3 regions of the Paenibacillus sp. P36 genome follow, and region 2 is predicted to be linked to each of the others. Evidence: riboswitches for the same ligand, from Rfam matches in the RefSeq annotation. Region 2 holds a riboswitch; each other region holds the start of a gene.
What was found. Region 2 has a riboswitch for ZMP and ZTP ahead of ACKTT9_RS26045 (bifunctional 5,10-methylenetetrahydrofolate dehydrogenase/5,10-methenyltetrahydrofolate cyclohydrolase). Riboswitches for the same ligand answer to the same signal wherever they lie in the genome.
Positions count from the first base shown of each region.

Region 1 (4,941 bases), 990 kb from region 2:
AAGCTTCGGGTTAATGGAAGTTACTTTGAGGGCGATGGAAATCTATTGCCTAAGGAGGATGCGATCCCTTTTTCCTTAAAAATTGAACAAGCTAGAGAATACTGGAAGGGGAATGTGAGCAACGAACTTCCGGAGCTTTTGATTAATGGAAAAATTGAAGTAATTGAAATAATAGATGAGTTCACCGCTTAAGGATTTACAAACAAACAGATTAATTTCCCCTCAAATTGGTTAATAAATTGGGACCATAAATGAAGCCAAATGAAAGGTGGTTCCAAAATGAAGAAGAAGATCGTACTTGAACAAGCTGCTCAAGATTTCGTTGAAGCTACAGCAAATCCACCATTTCTCTTTGATTTAGGACCAAAGAAAGGAAGGGAAGCTGTTGACGAAGTTCAAGACGGCCCCATAACAAAGCCGCCTGTTGACGTGGAGAATGTAACCATTCCGGGAGGGCCCAAAGGGGACATCTCTCTAACCATTTTTCGTCCACAAAACATTTCAGGTTCTCTACCTGTGATTCTCTACACCCACGGCGCTGGCTGGGTCTTCGGAAATGTCCATACGCATGACCGATTAATTCGAGAATTAGCGGTAGGGTCTCAGTCCGCGGTTGTTTTTACAAACTATAGCCTGTCGCCGGAAGCCAGATACCCTGTTGCGATTGAGGAAGTATTTACCGCGCTCAAATGGGTTGCCGAACATGGCAAAGAAAAGGGATTGCATCCAGACCATATTACAGTTGCAGGGGATAGTGTCGGTGGTAACATGAGTGCTGCCATTACCTTAATGGCCAAGGAGCGCGGTGGCCCTCAGATCCGCAAGCAGGTGCTCTTTTATCCAGTCACTGATGCATCGTTTGAGACGGACTCATATAAAGATTTTTCAACAGGATATTTCCTTCGCCAGGATGCTATGAAATGGTTCTGGGACCAATATACAACTGATCCAGGAGAAAGAGCGGAAATAACCGCCTCACCATTAAGAGCTTGCATAGAACAACTGAAAGGCCTTCCCGAAGCACTTGTCATTACGGCTGAAGCAGATGTACTAAGGGATGAAGGAGAAGCCTATGCGAATAAACTGAGAGAAGCCGGGGTTCGGGTAACAGCTGTTCGCTTCCAAGGCACTATCCATGATTTCGTTATGCTCAACGACTTAGCGGATACAGCTGCAGCTAGAGGGGCTATTCTGCTTGCAAATGCATGGATTCGCGAAAGGGAGAGAACCGCATTATAATCGGGCGTGCAGGAAATCTGAATACCTATAATTGGATCAGGGGACTATAAAAGTTAAACGATGCAATGTTATGGGGTATTCGGATGATTTTCATTGCTATGGCTGTTATATCTGTCCTTTCGGCATGGCGTTGGGGAGACTGGAGAAATTGGCAAAAATATCATGCAACAATGTTATATTTCTTGCTTGGAGACGTATTTTATGTTCTGCTGACTAAAGATTACCCGCTATGGCAGCACCAACCCAAGCCGCCAATTGATAGTACGATAGGGACTGAAATATGCTGTTTGGTTGCATTTGCAGCTACAACGCTGATATTTCTTGGTTTATACCCCAAAGGAATTGCAAAGGCAGCATTATGGATAGGATTATGGGTCGTCATATATTCCCTCATTGAGGTCATCTACATATTTACAGGAGCGATCAAACATTTTCATGGCTGGACCATGCTGTATTCCGTCGTGTTCAATATCATCACGTTCCCAATGCTTCGTTTACATTTTAGTCGCCCAATACTTACGTATGCGATTTCCATACTATTCGCTATTGGATTATTAGTCATATTCAAAGTTCCAATTCAATGATCGGTTTGGCTGAAAATAATCTTTTTATTCATCTAGACGGCTTTATTTTTCCTTTGTATAATAAAGGGAAATTATGGTATGCGTAACTGGCGAAACGTAGAGGACTACGGGGGAGCGCATATGGCATATAGCCGATCGCCTGGGCAGAGCGTTTGATCCATTGGGTCAAGTGCTCTTTTTATTTCTGAGGAGATGATGTCGATGAAGAGGACAAGGCATGTCGGAGTTGTGCTGTACGATAAGGTAGATACATTGGATTTTACCGGTCCACATGATGTTTTTGGGGTAGCTGGATACTTGGGCAGTCATTTCCAGGTCTTTACAGTAGCCGAAAAGGAAACCCCGATGACAACCGTTAGCGGCATCACGATCACGCCACAATTTAGTTTTGATACTTGCCCTGCCATTGATATTCTCATCGTGCCTGGAGGGTGGGGAGCTCGCACAGAAATAAACAATGTACGACTGATCAATTGGTTGCGTGAGGCGGCTAACAACGCTGAAATTGTTCTTTCAATATGTACTGGAGCCCTGCTGCTGGCGAAAGCGGATTTATTGGAGGGGCTTCGCGTGACAACGAATCGGATGGCGTACGACCTTTTACAAGGCATGCTTTCTCCTGGTACGACGGTTGTGAAGAATGTTCGCTATGTTGATAACGGAAGAATTGTCATGTCCGGCGGTGTAACTACAGGGTTCGATGCGGCGTTACATGTTGTAGCCAGGTTGTCCGGTGAAGCATTGGCGATGGAAACGGCAGCACGGTTGGAGTACCGCTGGCAGAGCAAACTGGACATTCGCAGAGCAGAGCTGGCAGATGCAGAGTCGGTGCGAGAGCTTTTGGTACATGCCGCCAGGTGGATTGAGCGGACGCAGGGCTTTATACAGTGGCGCGAGGAGAGGTTTTCACAATCGTATGTGTTGGATTTGATTCAACAGGATGAGTTTTTTGTGGCGCACATGGATGGAGTGCCCGTCGGCTGCTTTTCCATTCAATGGAGGGACGAAGAGATCTGGAGAGATCAGCACCATGAAAATGCTGGCTATGTACACCGATTGGCGGTCTCTCGGGACTATCCAGGCATGGGCATTGGCACGCGGTTGCTTAATTGGGCGGAAAGCTATATCAAAGAACAAGGGAAATCTTGGATACGCCTTGATTGTATGGCTGATAACGCGGCACTAAATAGATATTATACTCGTGAAGGATTTGCGTTTTGTGGACGGTATGAAGCGCAAGGATGGGCCGCGCACTTGTATGAACGGCAGATCCTTTAGTAAAATAAAATCTAGCAAAACATGTAACTTTCCTATTATCTTAGTGGCATTTAACGAAAGCGAGGAGAACGGTCATGTCATTAATCGAATTCGGTATTGTCGGCAGAGGGTGGAGAGCCGATTTTTATTTGCGGATTGCCAAAGCGCTGCCTAAGCATTTCGCCGTCCGGGCGATGCTAGTCCGTGACGAGGAACGCGGCAAGGAGATTGAAAAGGAGTGGGGTGTGAAAACCTATCGGGATATGGATTCTTTCGCTTCAAGCGGCTCACTTCAGTTCGCGGTCGTATGCGTTCCATGGGAGGCAGCGCCCGTCTGCACACTGGAACTGGCCGAGCGGGGAATTCCCGTATTGACAGAGACGCCTCCAGCTAAGGACATTCCCACCATGATCGACTTGTACGAATCGCTGAAAAAGCTGAAAGGACGCGTACAGGTAGCTGAACAATACTTGTATCAGCCGATGCATGCTGCGCGCATTGCTTTTGTGAGATCCGGCAAACTTGGCGATATTTCTCAAGCGCAAGTCTCAGCTGCGCACGGTTATCATGGAATCAGTTTGATACGAAAGCTGCTTGGCATTGATTTCGAGAATGCCGTCATCCGGGGACAGAGATTTACGTCGAATCTAGTGAAAGGACCTGGGCGTAATGGACCTCCCGAAAGTGAAATCATGGCTGATTCTGTCCAGGATATCGTTACTCTTTCCTTCGGAAATAAGCTGGCACTTTTTGATTTTACGGGAGATCAGTATTTTTCTTGGGTTCGCAAAAATCGTATACTCGTTCGTGGAAACCGCGGAGAATTAACAGACGAAACGTTCCGGTATCTACGGGATTTCAAAACACCGATATACGGTGATCTTCGAAGAATTGATACTGGCCATAACGGGAACCTTGAAGGCTATTATCACCGAGGCATTACAGCTAATGATGAATGGGTATATGAAAATCCATTTGTTCCCAGCCGATTATCTGACGATGAGCTTGCTATCGCTACGAGTTTAAATAAGATGGCGGACTATCTACAAGGTGGGCCGGAATGCTATGGGTTGGAAGAGGCCATGCAGGATCATTATTTATCTATAATGATGCAGGCGGCCATCGAGTCGGGAGAAGAGTTAACGACAACAACGCAGCCTTGGGCGCAAGGCGGTGTAAATGCTTCCTCCTAAATGAACAACTATTAGGAAGTAAGAACAGGCATATTTGAACGAGCTACCCGTATATCTTTGTTTTAATACAAGCTGGCTGCTGCCAGCACAAGACAGGACGTCAGAGGAGCGAGACGCTATGACTGATTATACGGAACGGAACCGCGAACACTGGAACACCCGTACAGCTGTCAATGCCGCAAGATACGATATCGCCGGGTTTAAGGCAGGCAAGATTACCTTGACCCCAATCGAACGAGCGGAACTCGGCGATGTTTCTTCTAAGACGCTACTACACCTTCAGTGTCACTTTGGTTTAGATACGCTCTCCTGGGCTCGTCTAGGAGCACAAGTTACTGGGGTAGATTTCTCCGAGGATGCGATTGCACTCGCCGAACGCTTGACCAAGGAAACGGGGTTAGATGCGCGTTTTCTCTGCTCGGACATTTACAAACTGCCTGAAGTGCTCGAGGATAAGTTCGATATCGTTTTTACATCGGGTGGTGTCTTGTTTTGGCTCTCAGATCTTGATCGGTGGGCGAAGATTATCGCGCATTTCCTCAAACCTGGCGGGATATTGTACTTACAGGAGGAGCATCCGTTTCTCAATGTCTTTGATGATGCTGCCGATGTGACCGAATTGCTCACACGCTATCCTTACTTTCACACGGAAGAGCCCCTTCGAATCG
Region 1 covers NZ_AP038372.1:4,775,087-4,780,027, reverse strand. Annotated here, with positions in the region: gene ACKTT9_RS21495 (DUF2441 domain-containing protein) at 1-192, shown strand, start outside; gene ACKTT9_RS21490 (alpha/beta hydrolase) at 280-1,239, shown strand; gene ACKTT9_RS21485 (CBO0543 family protein) at 1,323-1,823, shown strand; ZMP/ZTP riboswitch at 1,896-1,975, shown strand; gene ACKTT9_RS21480 (GNAT family N-acetyltransferase) at 2,025-3,101, shown strand; gene ACKTT9_RS21475 (Gfo/Idh/MocA family protein) at 3,176-4,273, shown strand; gene ACKTT9_RS21470 (class I SAM-dependent methyltransferase) at 4,392-4,941, shown strand, end outside.
Region 1: it holds a riboswitch for ZMP and ZTP, as region 2 does, so the genes downstream of both, ACKTT9_RS21480 (GNAT family N-acetyltransferase) here and ACKTT9_RS26045 (bifunctional 5,10-methylenetetrahydrofolate dehydrogenase/5,10-methenyltetrahydrofolate cyclohydrolase) in region 2, are expected to answer to the same signal.

Region 2 (4,941 bases):
GCAGCAGCTACCTGCTGATTTCGAGAAGCGGATCCAGGAGGGATTTGCTTGCCTGACGGCCGATCGCGTGGATTTAACGAGGGCGATTGCTCTTCTTTTGCGGAGCTTGCCGGTGAGGTATAGGCGATTGCTAAGTAGCGGAGCGGGCTAGGCCCGGCGGAACCAACCGAGCAACTTCGAGGATGAGGCAGATTACTACTGCTTAACGCCAATTCCTCCTGCTATTTGCTGCGATTATTCCACTTTTCTCCTAATTAGCTGGATTTATTGGCGTTAATTATGCCAAGTATAACCAATTCTCGTCTCCTACCGATGATTTAGCTGGAGCTTCTACCGTTATTTCGTTTCTTGTTCTTGAGCAGGGAAGATTAACGGTAGTTTTTCCATCTACCGTAGCTTGCGGCTTCTTTGTGGATTGTCGCTGCACGTCATACATCACATAGCGGAACCTGAGGGCGCTATTTCTGCCCTATCGGTCTGTTTCAAATTTTTGGGGAACTACAGGGCTTTATTTCAACGTTTTTCGGCTGACTTTCAGCCCAATCCGTTGAAATAAGGGACCGTAGTTCCCCTCCGGTGCGTAAAAGGGGCTATTTTGCAGAAATAGCGCCCTGTAGTTCCCCGAGGCCGAGCTTCAACCTCGGCTTCAGGCCCTGGTCCCCGGGCAGGCTCCGCCAGCCGCTCCAGTATAATTTGTCTTTGGCAGGTGAGTGAAAGTTGGCTGATCAGGTGAGTAGTGTGATGGGATGGTGCGACGTGTCTAACATCAAGCCAGCCGGTGTTTAGTCGGTTAGGTTTCGGTGTTTAATCAGTTAGGTATTCTCTTAAAATTTCCTTTATAAAAAGGTTTTGACCTTAGGCAAATTCATGTAAAATATAATTTAGAAATAGAGAGTAATGATAAGGAGAGATTCACTATGGCTGTGTTGGATATTAAGGTTGATGACTTAACGGGTCCTGAGGTAAGGGCATTAATTCTGGAGCATCTGAAAGGAATGTCAGAGCTTTCACCACCGGAAAGCATGCATGCCCTGAATATTGATGGGCTCAAAAAACCGGAAGTTACGTTCTGGAGTGCATGGGACCAAGGACAATTAGCAGGCTGCGGCGCAATGAAAGAACTTGAACCCGGACACGGTGAGATAAAATCCATGCGAACTTCTTCTGCACATCTTAGAAAAGGGGTTGCGAAACAGCTTCTTGAGCACATCATCGGGGAAGCCAAGCGACGTGGTTATCAGCGGTTAAGCCTGGAAACTGGCTCCTTCGAAGCCTTTGAGCCGGCAAGAAAACTGTATGAGAAATCGGGTTTTGAGTATTGCGAGCCGTTTGCGGATTACACCGAAGACCCTCTCAGCTCATTTATGACGTTGAAATTATAGAAAAAAAGGCTGCTGGACCATAGATTAAACAGGTCTGGACAGCCTTTTTTAGTAAATATGAAAGTATAAGTTTTATACTTTGCCTCGCATCTACGCTCGTCCCTGAAAGGACGACGAAGTCGTTTATCCTTGTTCCGCGCTTTAAGGCGTTTTCGAATACACGAAAAATCCGCTTCTTTTTTCCCAACCTGCAGCCGTCCAGAAAGAATGGCCCAATTCATTATTTTCGAGGACAAAAATGTGACATTTCTCAATGCCTATTTCTCTTAGCTGAGCAAGACTCGCTTCTACAAGCCGATGCCCAATCCGTTGTTTGCGATATTCCGGATTTACTGCTAGATGATAGATAAACCCTCTTCTACCATCGTGCCCAGCCAGAATAGTTCCAACGACCTGCTGGTCCGCTTCGCAAACAAAACAAAATCCTTGATTTCGCTGCAGATAGCTCGCGATATTAGGTTTAGAATCCGCCTCACTTAAGACAAGACCCTCAATTTGACTCCAGAGTATAAAGGCTTGATCATAATCCTCAATGGTCATTTCCCGAATAATGGACATCAATCGCTTCTCCTTTGAATCATGGTTTAACTCCATTTGATTATCCTATTCTTGCAGGCAAATTGGAAGAGAGCATTGAAAACTATCGCTATAGTTGTTATTATGTTTTCATACAAGTAACTGTGTGTGACTGGCGGAACATGGGGAACCATGAGGGAGCACATAGATAATCAGCCGTACGCCTGGGCAGAGGTAAGGGGAGATCCCCTTACCTCTTTGCGTTTCAAATTTACTCAAAAGGGATGATTGAAATGTCAGCAGAAACATTAATCTTGGATGGTAACCGGGTCGCAGACGCCATGAAGGCATCACTGAACAACAGAATCAAAAACTTGTCCGATCAAGGCATCGTTCCTTGTTTAGCGACCGTGTTGGTCGGCGACGATCCTGCTTCAGCGACTTACGTACGGATGAAAGGAAACGCATGCAAGCGACTGGGGATTCAATCTATTCGTGTTGTTCTTCCTGAACACACGACTACAGAGGAGTTAATTGCAGCCATTCACAAGCTTAATGATGACAACAGCGTGCATGGGATCTTGTTGCAGCACCCGGTCCCGAAGCATATCGATGAAAGGGCAGCTTTTGAGGCGATTCATATCGATAAAGATGTCGATGGCGTCACGACGTTGGGATTTGCTCAAAATGCTTTTGGATTTGCCGAGTTCCCATCCTGTACGCCGGCGGCGATTATGGCCATTTTAGACTATTATGAAATTCCGGTCGAAGGCAAACATGCGGTTGTTATTGGAAGAAGTCCAATTCTCGGCAAGCCTGTCTCTATGATGCTGCTAAATAAGAACGCAACCGTTACGACCTGCCACTCGAAAACAACGAATTTGGCCGATATCGTGCGTTTGGGAGATATTGTTGTAGCTGCTGTGGGTAAACCTCGATTTGTTCAAGGCGATTGGCTAAAACCAGGCGCAATTGTCTTAGATGCAGGTTACAATCCTGGAAACGTTGGTGATGTTGATTATGAGGCTTGTTGTGAGGTGGCTTCGGCTATTACACCGGTTCCTGCCGGGGTTGGTCCAGTGACCATTGCAACTTTGCTCAAACATACGGTCGATGCGGCTGAAAACATAGCAATCAAGCGATAAGCGTAATGCGCCCCGAGCCTGCAAGTTTTGTAAACATCATATTTTCACCAACAACTGGTCATACTAGTGGATCTAGAGTAAAGAGGTGAAATCATGTTATTTAACATTATTGCAGGCTTTGTAATCCCCTGGGTGTTTGGCATTTATTTGTATCGAAAGTCTCGAACTATTGTGTTATTAATTTTTCCGATTACTGTCGTTATATCTGGCTTAATCAACGATACAGGGTACTATTTGGAATTTTGGGATTTCACCCCCTTGATTGAGAATGATGAGACGCTTTCTGCACTGCCGCTTGATATTGGGCTTTATCCCGTTATGGCCGGTTATTTGATTTATTGGATTCGAAAAAATAATCGGCATACGCTTTTGAAAATAGGCTGTTTTTGCTTGGCTACGACTGCGTTGGAATATTTGGCGTTTATTTTTGGAAAAGTAGAATACAGCAATCATTGGAATATTGGTTGGACCTTTGTATCTTATCTACTTGCATATAGCCTAGTCTATTTGTATTACAGGCTTTTGGTAAGATACGGTTATTGGAAATGAAAAACGTTTAATTGCTCTTCGGGCCAGCGGCCAGAGGGAGTTGTTAAGCGTTTTTTTGTTGTTTTCCCATGAGGAATAATTTGGATCAACCTGCTAAAAATATTTCTGAACGATTTGAAAAGGGGGCAACCGATGAAAATTAAAATGTTGTTCATTAGCCTGGTGATATCAGTCTTATGCGCTAATGTCGGATATGCTGAACCAAGGCAATCTATACAAGCTGGGTTTGTGCGCGGCGGCGATCTATGGGTCAAAAAAGACGATAAGGAGCTGCAAGTTACGCTACATCAAAAGGTAAGCGAGCCCAAATGGTCGGCAGATGGAAAGTTCATTGCCTACTCACTTGCTCTTGGCGAACAGCAGCATGAGATATGGGTGTACAGCTTGGAGGCGAAAAAACATAACCGCGTCTATCCAGGCGGCGACAATTTTCAGTGGTCTCCCAATCGGAATGATCTTGCTTTTAAAATAGATGGCGTTCTGAATACCGCAAAGATTGGCCGCGATAAAGTGGAACCCTTTAAGAATGTAACTCTGGGTGTGGATAACTACTCATGGGTACCTGATGGCAGTGGATTTCTGGTATCTTCACCTGCTCAGCTGCGGCCATCCGGTTGGACGAATGTGGAATTGTATATGGTTCCGGCCGACGCCAAAATGGATCCCAACAAGAGTAAGCATTTTTATACGCTTCCTACGGAGTCACCTGGCTTTTTCGCTGTTGGCACAAGCTTATTCAAATGGTCCAGTGATAAAAAGTGGATCTCTTTTACCGCGCATCCAACGGCATCTTTGTCGGCGGACGGCAATGCGTTATGCGTGTTGTCTTCGGATGGCGAACAGTTCCAGCAATTGGATAACATGCTTCACTACCCGCAATGGTTTGCTTGGTCGCCTACGAAGGCAAGGCTCGCCTATATTGCAGGGGAAGGCCGAGTTGCGGTGCAGAATAAGCATTTGAAGCTCAAGGATTTGCCCGCTCTGAAGCCGGCTTCTTATACGCCTCAAGGATATGCGGATCGTGATTTTACATGGGAAAACGATCGCATGATCATTGTTTCTAGGTCGAAGGAATCCAAAGAGGATGCTGTATGGCCGCTTCCCGCTTTATATCAGCTGAGCCTTTCAAATAAAGAGCAGAAGCAGCTCACACATCCTCCGGAAAAAAACGGAGACTTCGGTCCGTACATGTTAAGGAAGAGTAATAGACTAACCTGGATCCGCTCAGACGGAAACCATGCGGAAGTATGGAGCTCGAATCCGGATGGAAGCAAAGCGGAGATCTGGATTTCCCAGTTGGATGTAGGCGTTCCTTATTATGGATGGAGTAACTGGAGCGCCGTTTTAGC
Region 2 covers NZ_AP038372.1:5,764,020-5,768,960, reverse strand. Annotated here, with positions in the region: gene ACKTT9_RS26060 (hypothetical protein) at 1-151, shown strand, start outside; gene ACKTT9_RS26055 (GNAT family N-acetyltransferase) at 927-1,382, shown strand; gene ACKTT9_RS26050 (GNAT family N-acetyltransferase) at 1,524-1,940, opposite strand; ZMP/ZTP riboswitch at 2,057-2,135, shown strand; gene ACKTT9_RS26045 (bifunctional 5,10-methylenetetrahydrofolate dehydrogenase/5,10-methenyltetrahydrofolate cyclohydrolase) at 2,192-3,043, shown strand; gene ACKTT9_RS26040 (CBO0543 family protein) at 3,137-3,592, shown strand; gene ACKTT9_RS26035 (TolB family protein) at 3,725-4,941, shown strand, end outside.

Region 3 (4,941 bases), 3.0 Mb from region 2:
CATGGTTTAGTTAACTTGATTTCATTTTGGAAGTAAGGATGATAGATCGTGACAAAGTACTGGAAAGTAGACCCGGATAGGGTTGGTAACAAGGGTGAAGAATTATCAGATGCCGCAGCGCTTTTGCGGGACGGGGACACCGTAGCTTTCCCTACGGAAACGGTCTACGGGCTTGGTGCTGATGCTACGAATACCACAGCGGTAAAGCGTATTTTCTCAGCCAAAGGACGACCGTCGGATAATCCGTTGATCGTCCACATTGCTGATACGAAGCAGCTCTCAGATCTCATTGAGCCTGATAGTGTCACGCCTGACCATCATAGGCTTATGGAGGCTTTCTGGCCTGGCCCTCTTACAATCGTGCTGCCTGTAAAAACAGGCGGCATTTCGCCGTTGGTGACTGCCGGTCTTACTACGGTTGGCATTCGTATACCTGATCATCCTGTGGCCTTGGAGCTACTTCGAAAAGCAGCGCTTCCTATAGCAGCCCCAAGCGCCAATAGTTCTGGCCGACCGAGTCCAACGCTGGCCTCACATGTGCGAGAAGATCTGGACGGTCGAATCGGTGGTATTGTGGATGGCGGCGGCACGGGGGTCGGTGTTGAGTCGACGGTGATTCAGCTTGTAGATGGTGAGCTGTATATTTTGCGTCCAGGCGGCGTTACGGCAGAGCAGTTGCAGTCCGCCCTGCAGGCTATTCGAATTCATGAGCCTGAGCGGGAAGATGTGCAGGTCTCAGAAACGCCTCGTGCTCCGGGGATGAAGTATACGCATTATGCGCCAAAGGGATACATGCATATTGTATCTGGAGACAATGCTGAAGCAGTGGTTGAATGGATTCAGCGCGACATTCAAGCCGCTAAAAAGCGAGGGGAATCGACGGGGGTCCTTACTTTTGAGGAAAGGGCTTCTCTATTTGAAGCTGATTTGGTCATTGCCTGCGGCTCGTTAGCGGAACCGGATAAGATTGCTCAGGGGCTGTATGCTGCATTAAGGCAATTTGATCAGCAAGGGATTCAGTATATTGCTGCAGAAGGCTGCCCGGAAACGGGGATTGGTCAGGCCATTATGAACCGTCTGCGCAAGGCAGCCGGTCACCGGCTAGTACGTGTTTAGCTAGCATGATTCCCAGTTTGTCCGCATATCTTGGTTAAGAAAGCGGACAAGGGGGACAGCACTTATGCTCGTAACTGGCGTTGAATTTGGGCAGATCATCACCATATTCATCATGGCGATAGCCTTGGGTCTGGATGCTTTTTCCTTAGGAATAGGTATCGGCATGAAGGGAATTCGCTTGTTGGATATTTTTAAAATTAGCATGGTGATTGGTATTTTTCATATCATTATGCCGTTAATGGGCATATTTATGGGACAATATGTTTCGCTTCTGCTTGGCAATGTGGCCACTGCAGCCGGCGGATGTTTGCTCATCCTTTTGGGCTCCCATATGGTGTATAGTTCGATCCGCGGAGAGGAAGCAACCTCTTTTGATCATAGATCTTTATGGGGGCTTACGATTTTTGCGCTTAGTGTAAGCATAGATTCGTTCTCAGTAGGTGTATCCTTAGGCATGTTTGCGACGGATATCCTGTTAACCGTGCTTGTATTTGGTTTGTTCGGCGCGCTGCTCTCTGTAGCTGGTTTATTGGTTGGCAGACGGGTGAACGGCTGGGTTGGCGAGTATGGTGAAGCGTTTGGCGGGCTAATTCTGCTCGCGTTTGGGATCAAGTTTTTGCTATGATACAATGGAGGCGGAGCAGGCTCTGCCTATGTTTACGAAGAAAGTTTTGCTACGCAAAACTCTGAGGAGGATCTCATGTTGCGAATTCTATTTGTCTGTACAGGAAATACGTGCCGCAGTCCATTAGCCGAAGGTTTGCTGCGTATCAGGGTGCACCAAGAAGGACTTGCGGCAGAAGTTCGTTCAGCTGGCGTATCCGCAATGACGGGCGCTCCGATCTCCCGAAATAGTGCGACACTGCTGCAGGAGGCAGGGTTCAAAGAGCCCATTCGTTCACTAGCGATTCAGGAGTCTGAGGTGAAGTGGGCGGATCTCATTTTGACGATGACGATGGGGCATAAACGTTCGGTTATCCAGCGGTATCCGGGCGCGATTGATAAAATTTTTACACTCAAAGAATATGTAGAGGACGATCAGCGTATCCTTCAAGCGATTGAGGAGAGAGAGAAGTTGGTCACGGAGCTTCAGCTTAAGCAGGCTCTTTCACAAACAGTAACCGTTGAAGAACGAAATCGGATTTATCTGTTGGAAGATGCCATCCCGGATTACGATATTTCTGACCCGTTCGGAGGCCCTATAGAGGTTTACCGGCAAACAGCGAATGAAATCAGCGGGAGTTTAGATAAATTGGTTAAGAAGCTGCGCGAGCGGAAAGAGGATTCGCAGTCTGGGAAATGATTTGCGAAAGACATCTTTACACCTCGTGCATAATGCGATAAGATGGATTCATCAAGCAAGACTCAATGTAACTGGCGACGAGTGGGAGTAACCACAATGGAGCATTGAGCTATACGGCCGGTCGCCTGGGCAAAAGAGCAACGCGCTATTTCTAGCGTGTCCGCTCTTTTTTTCGTTTTCTGGTGGACTTTGGGATATAATAGAAGGGTCGAATTCGAACAAGCAAAGGAGCGTTCTATCCATGAAAATTGCGTTAGGTGCGGATCATGCAGGCTATCGTTTGAAAGATGTTATTATTCCTTTTATTGAATCCTTGGGCCATCAGGTCATAGATTATGGATGCAGCTGTGCAGATTCCGTTGATTATCCGGATTATGCGCTCAAGGTTTGTGAAGATGTGGTTTCCGGGGAAGCCGACAAAGGAATTCTGATCTGTGGAACAGGCATCGGGATGTCGATCGCTGCGAATAAGGTTCCAGGCATCCGTTGCGCGCTGGTTCATGATCTATTTTCTGCTAAAGCCACACGGGAGCACAATGATACGAATGTACTTGCTTTAGGCGAGCGTGTCATCGGACCGGGTGTTGCCGAGGAAATCGTGAAAATTTGGCTGGAAACAGAATTTTCCCAAGGTGTCCGTCACCAGAACCGCATTAACAAGGTGCAAAGCATCGAAGATCGCTTCGCGATTCATCCATAAGGGTGGCCACCATGACAAATTCCATACTTCACACGATTGCAGAAGATTTGGAAGCAAATCTTCGCGAGTTGGTAAAGGTGGGCAATCTACGGCCAGGTCACATTCTGGTCATTGGTACAAGCACGAGTGAGATTCTCGGTCATCGGATTGGGACGTCGGGGACACTGGATGCAGCTCGGCCGATTTTTGAAGCGGCGCAGCGCATTAGCCGCGAGTTCGGCTTGCACTTGGCTTTTCAGTGCTGCGAACATTTGAACCGCGCGCTTGTCATTGAGGAAGATCTCTTCGCGATCTCCCCTCAGCTTGAGCCAGTGTCGGTGATTCCTGTGCCAAAAGCCGGCGGTTCAATGGCCTCCTACGCATACCGTCACTTCGCGAAGCCTGTAGTCGTCGAGACGATTCAAGCGCATGCCGGGATCGATATTGGCAGTACGCTGATCGGGATGCATTTGCGGCGGGTTGCTGTGCCTGCACGGCCGCCCGTGCGGAATATGGGTCATGCTTATGTGACCATGGCCTTTACACGGCCTAAATTGATTGGCGGAACAAGAGCTGTCTACACACCTGAGGCTGCCGAGCAGCTCTATCAGCAAGCCGCGCCAGATGCGGATTGCTAGGTTAACTTATAGATATAAATTATCTTTTAGGAGGAATTCCATATGACAAACTTTCTAAGTAAACAAGATCCAAAAATCGTAGAAGCTATGAACCTAGAACTTGGTCGTCAACGCGACAAAATTGAGCTTATCGCTTCTGAAAACATCGTCAGCCAAGCTGTGCTTGAAGCGATGGGTACAGTACTGACTAACAAATACGCAGAAGGTTACCCGGGCAAAAGATACTACGGCGGCTGCGAATACGTAGACATCGTAGAAGATATCGCTCGCGACCGCGCGAAAGAGCTTTTCGGAGCTGAACATGCGAACGTTCAACCGCACTCTGGTGCACAAGCGAATATGGCTGTTTACTTGGCAGCTCTTAACCCTGGTGACACTGTTCTGGGGATGAACCTGGCACACGGTGGTCACTTAACACACGGCAGCCCTGTTAATGCTTCCGGTATTCTTTACAACTTCGTGGCTTACGGTGTAAGTGAAAAAGACTTCCGCATCGACTACGACGATGTTCGTAAAGCGGCTTTCAAACATAAGCCTCGCATGTTAGTTGCTGGCGCAAGTGCTTACCCGCGCACAATTGATTTCGAAGCATTGGCATCCATCGCTAACGATGTAGGCGCATTGTTCTTCGTTGACATGGCGCATATTGCCGGTCTAGTTGCTGCTGGTTTGCACCCGAACCCAGTGCCGCATGCACATTTCGTTACAACTACAACGCACAAAACGCTTCGCGGTCCTCGCGGCGGTATGATTCTTACGCGCAAAGCTTGGGCAGCTGCGATTGATAAAGCTGTATTCCCTGGTTCCCAAGGCGGTCCTTTGATGCATACGATTGCTGCAAAAGCCGTTTCCTTCGGTGAAGCTCTGCAACCGGAATTCAAAACTTACGGTCAAAACGTCATCGACAACGCGCAAGCATTGGCGACTGCACTGACAGCTGAAGGCATTAACCTTGTTTCCGGCGGTACAGATAACCACTTGATGCTGGTTGATCTGCGCAACCTGAACATCACAGGTAAAGATGCTGAGCACGTACTTGACGAGATTGGTATCACAGCGAACAAAAACGCGATTCCTTTCGATCCAACAAGCCCGTTCATCACAAGCGGTATCCGTTTGGGCACACCGGCTGTAACATCCCGCGGCATGGGCGTAGAAGCGATGCAAACAATCGCGAAAGTGATTGCAATTACATTGAAAAGCCC
Region 3 covers NZ_AP038372.1:45,653-50,593, forward strand. Annotated here, with positions in the region: gene spoIIR (stage II sporulation protein R) at 1-14, shown strand, start outside; gene ACKTT9_RS00200 (L-threonylcarbamoyladenylate synthase) at 49-1,116, shown strand; gene ACKTT9_RS00205 (manganese efflux pump MntP family protein) at 1,181-1,741, shown strand; gene ACKTT9_RS00210 (low molecular weight protein arginine phosphatase) at 1,817-2,419, shown strand; ZMP/ZTP riboswitch at 2,477-2,557, shown strand; gene rpiB (ribose 5-phosphate isomerase B) at 2,661-3,119, shown strand; gene ACKTT9_RS00220 (TIGR01440 family protein) at 3,131-3,736, shown strand; gene glyA (serine hydroxymethyltransferase) at 3,779-4,941, shown strand, end outside.
Region 3: it holds a riboswitch for ZMP and ZTP, as region 2 does, so the genes downstream of both, rpiB (ribose 5-phosphate isomerase B) here and ACKTT9_RS26045 (bifunctional 5,10-methylenetetrahydrofolate dehydrogenase/5,10-methenyltetrahydrofolate cyclohydrolase) in region 2, are expected to answer to the same signal.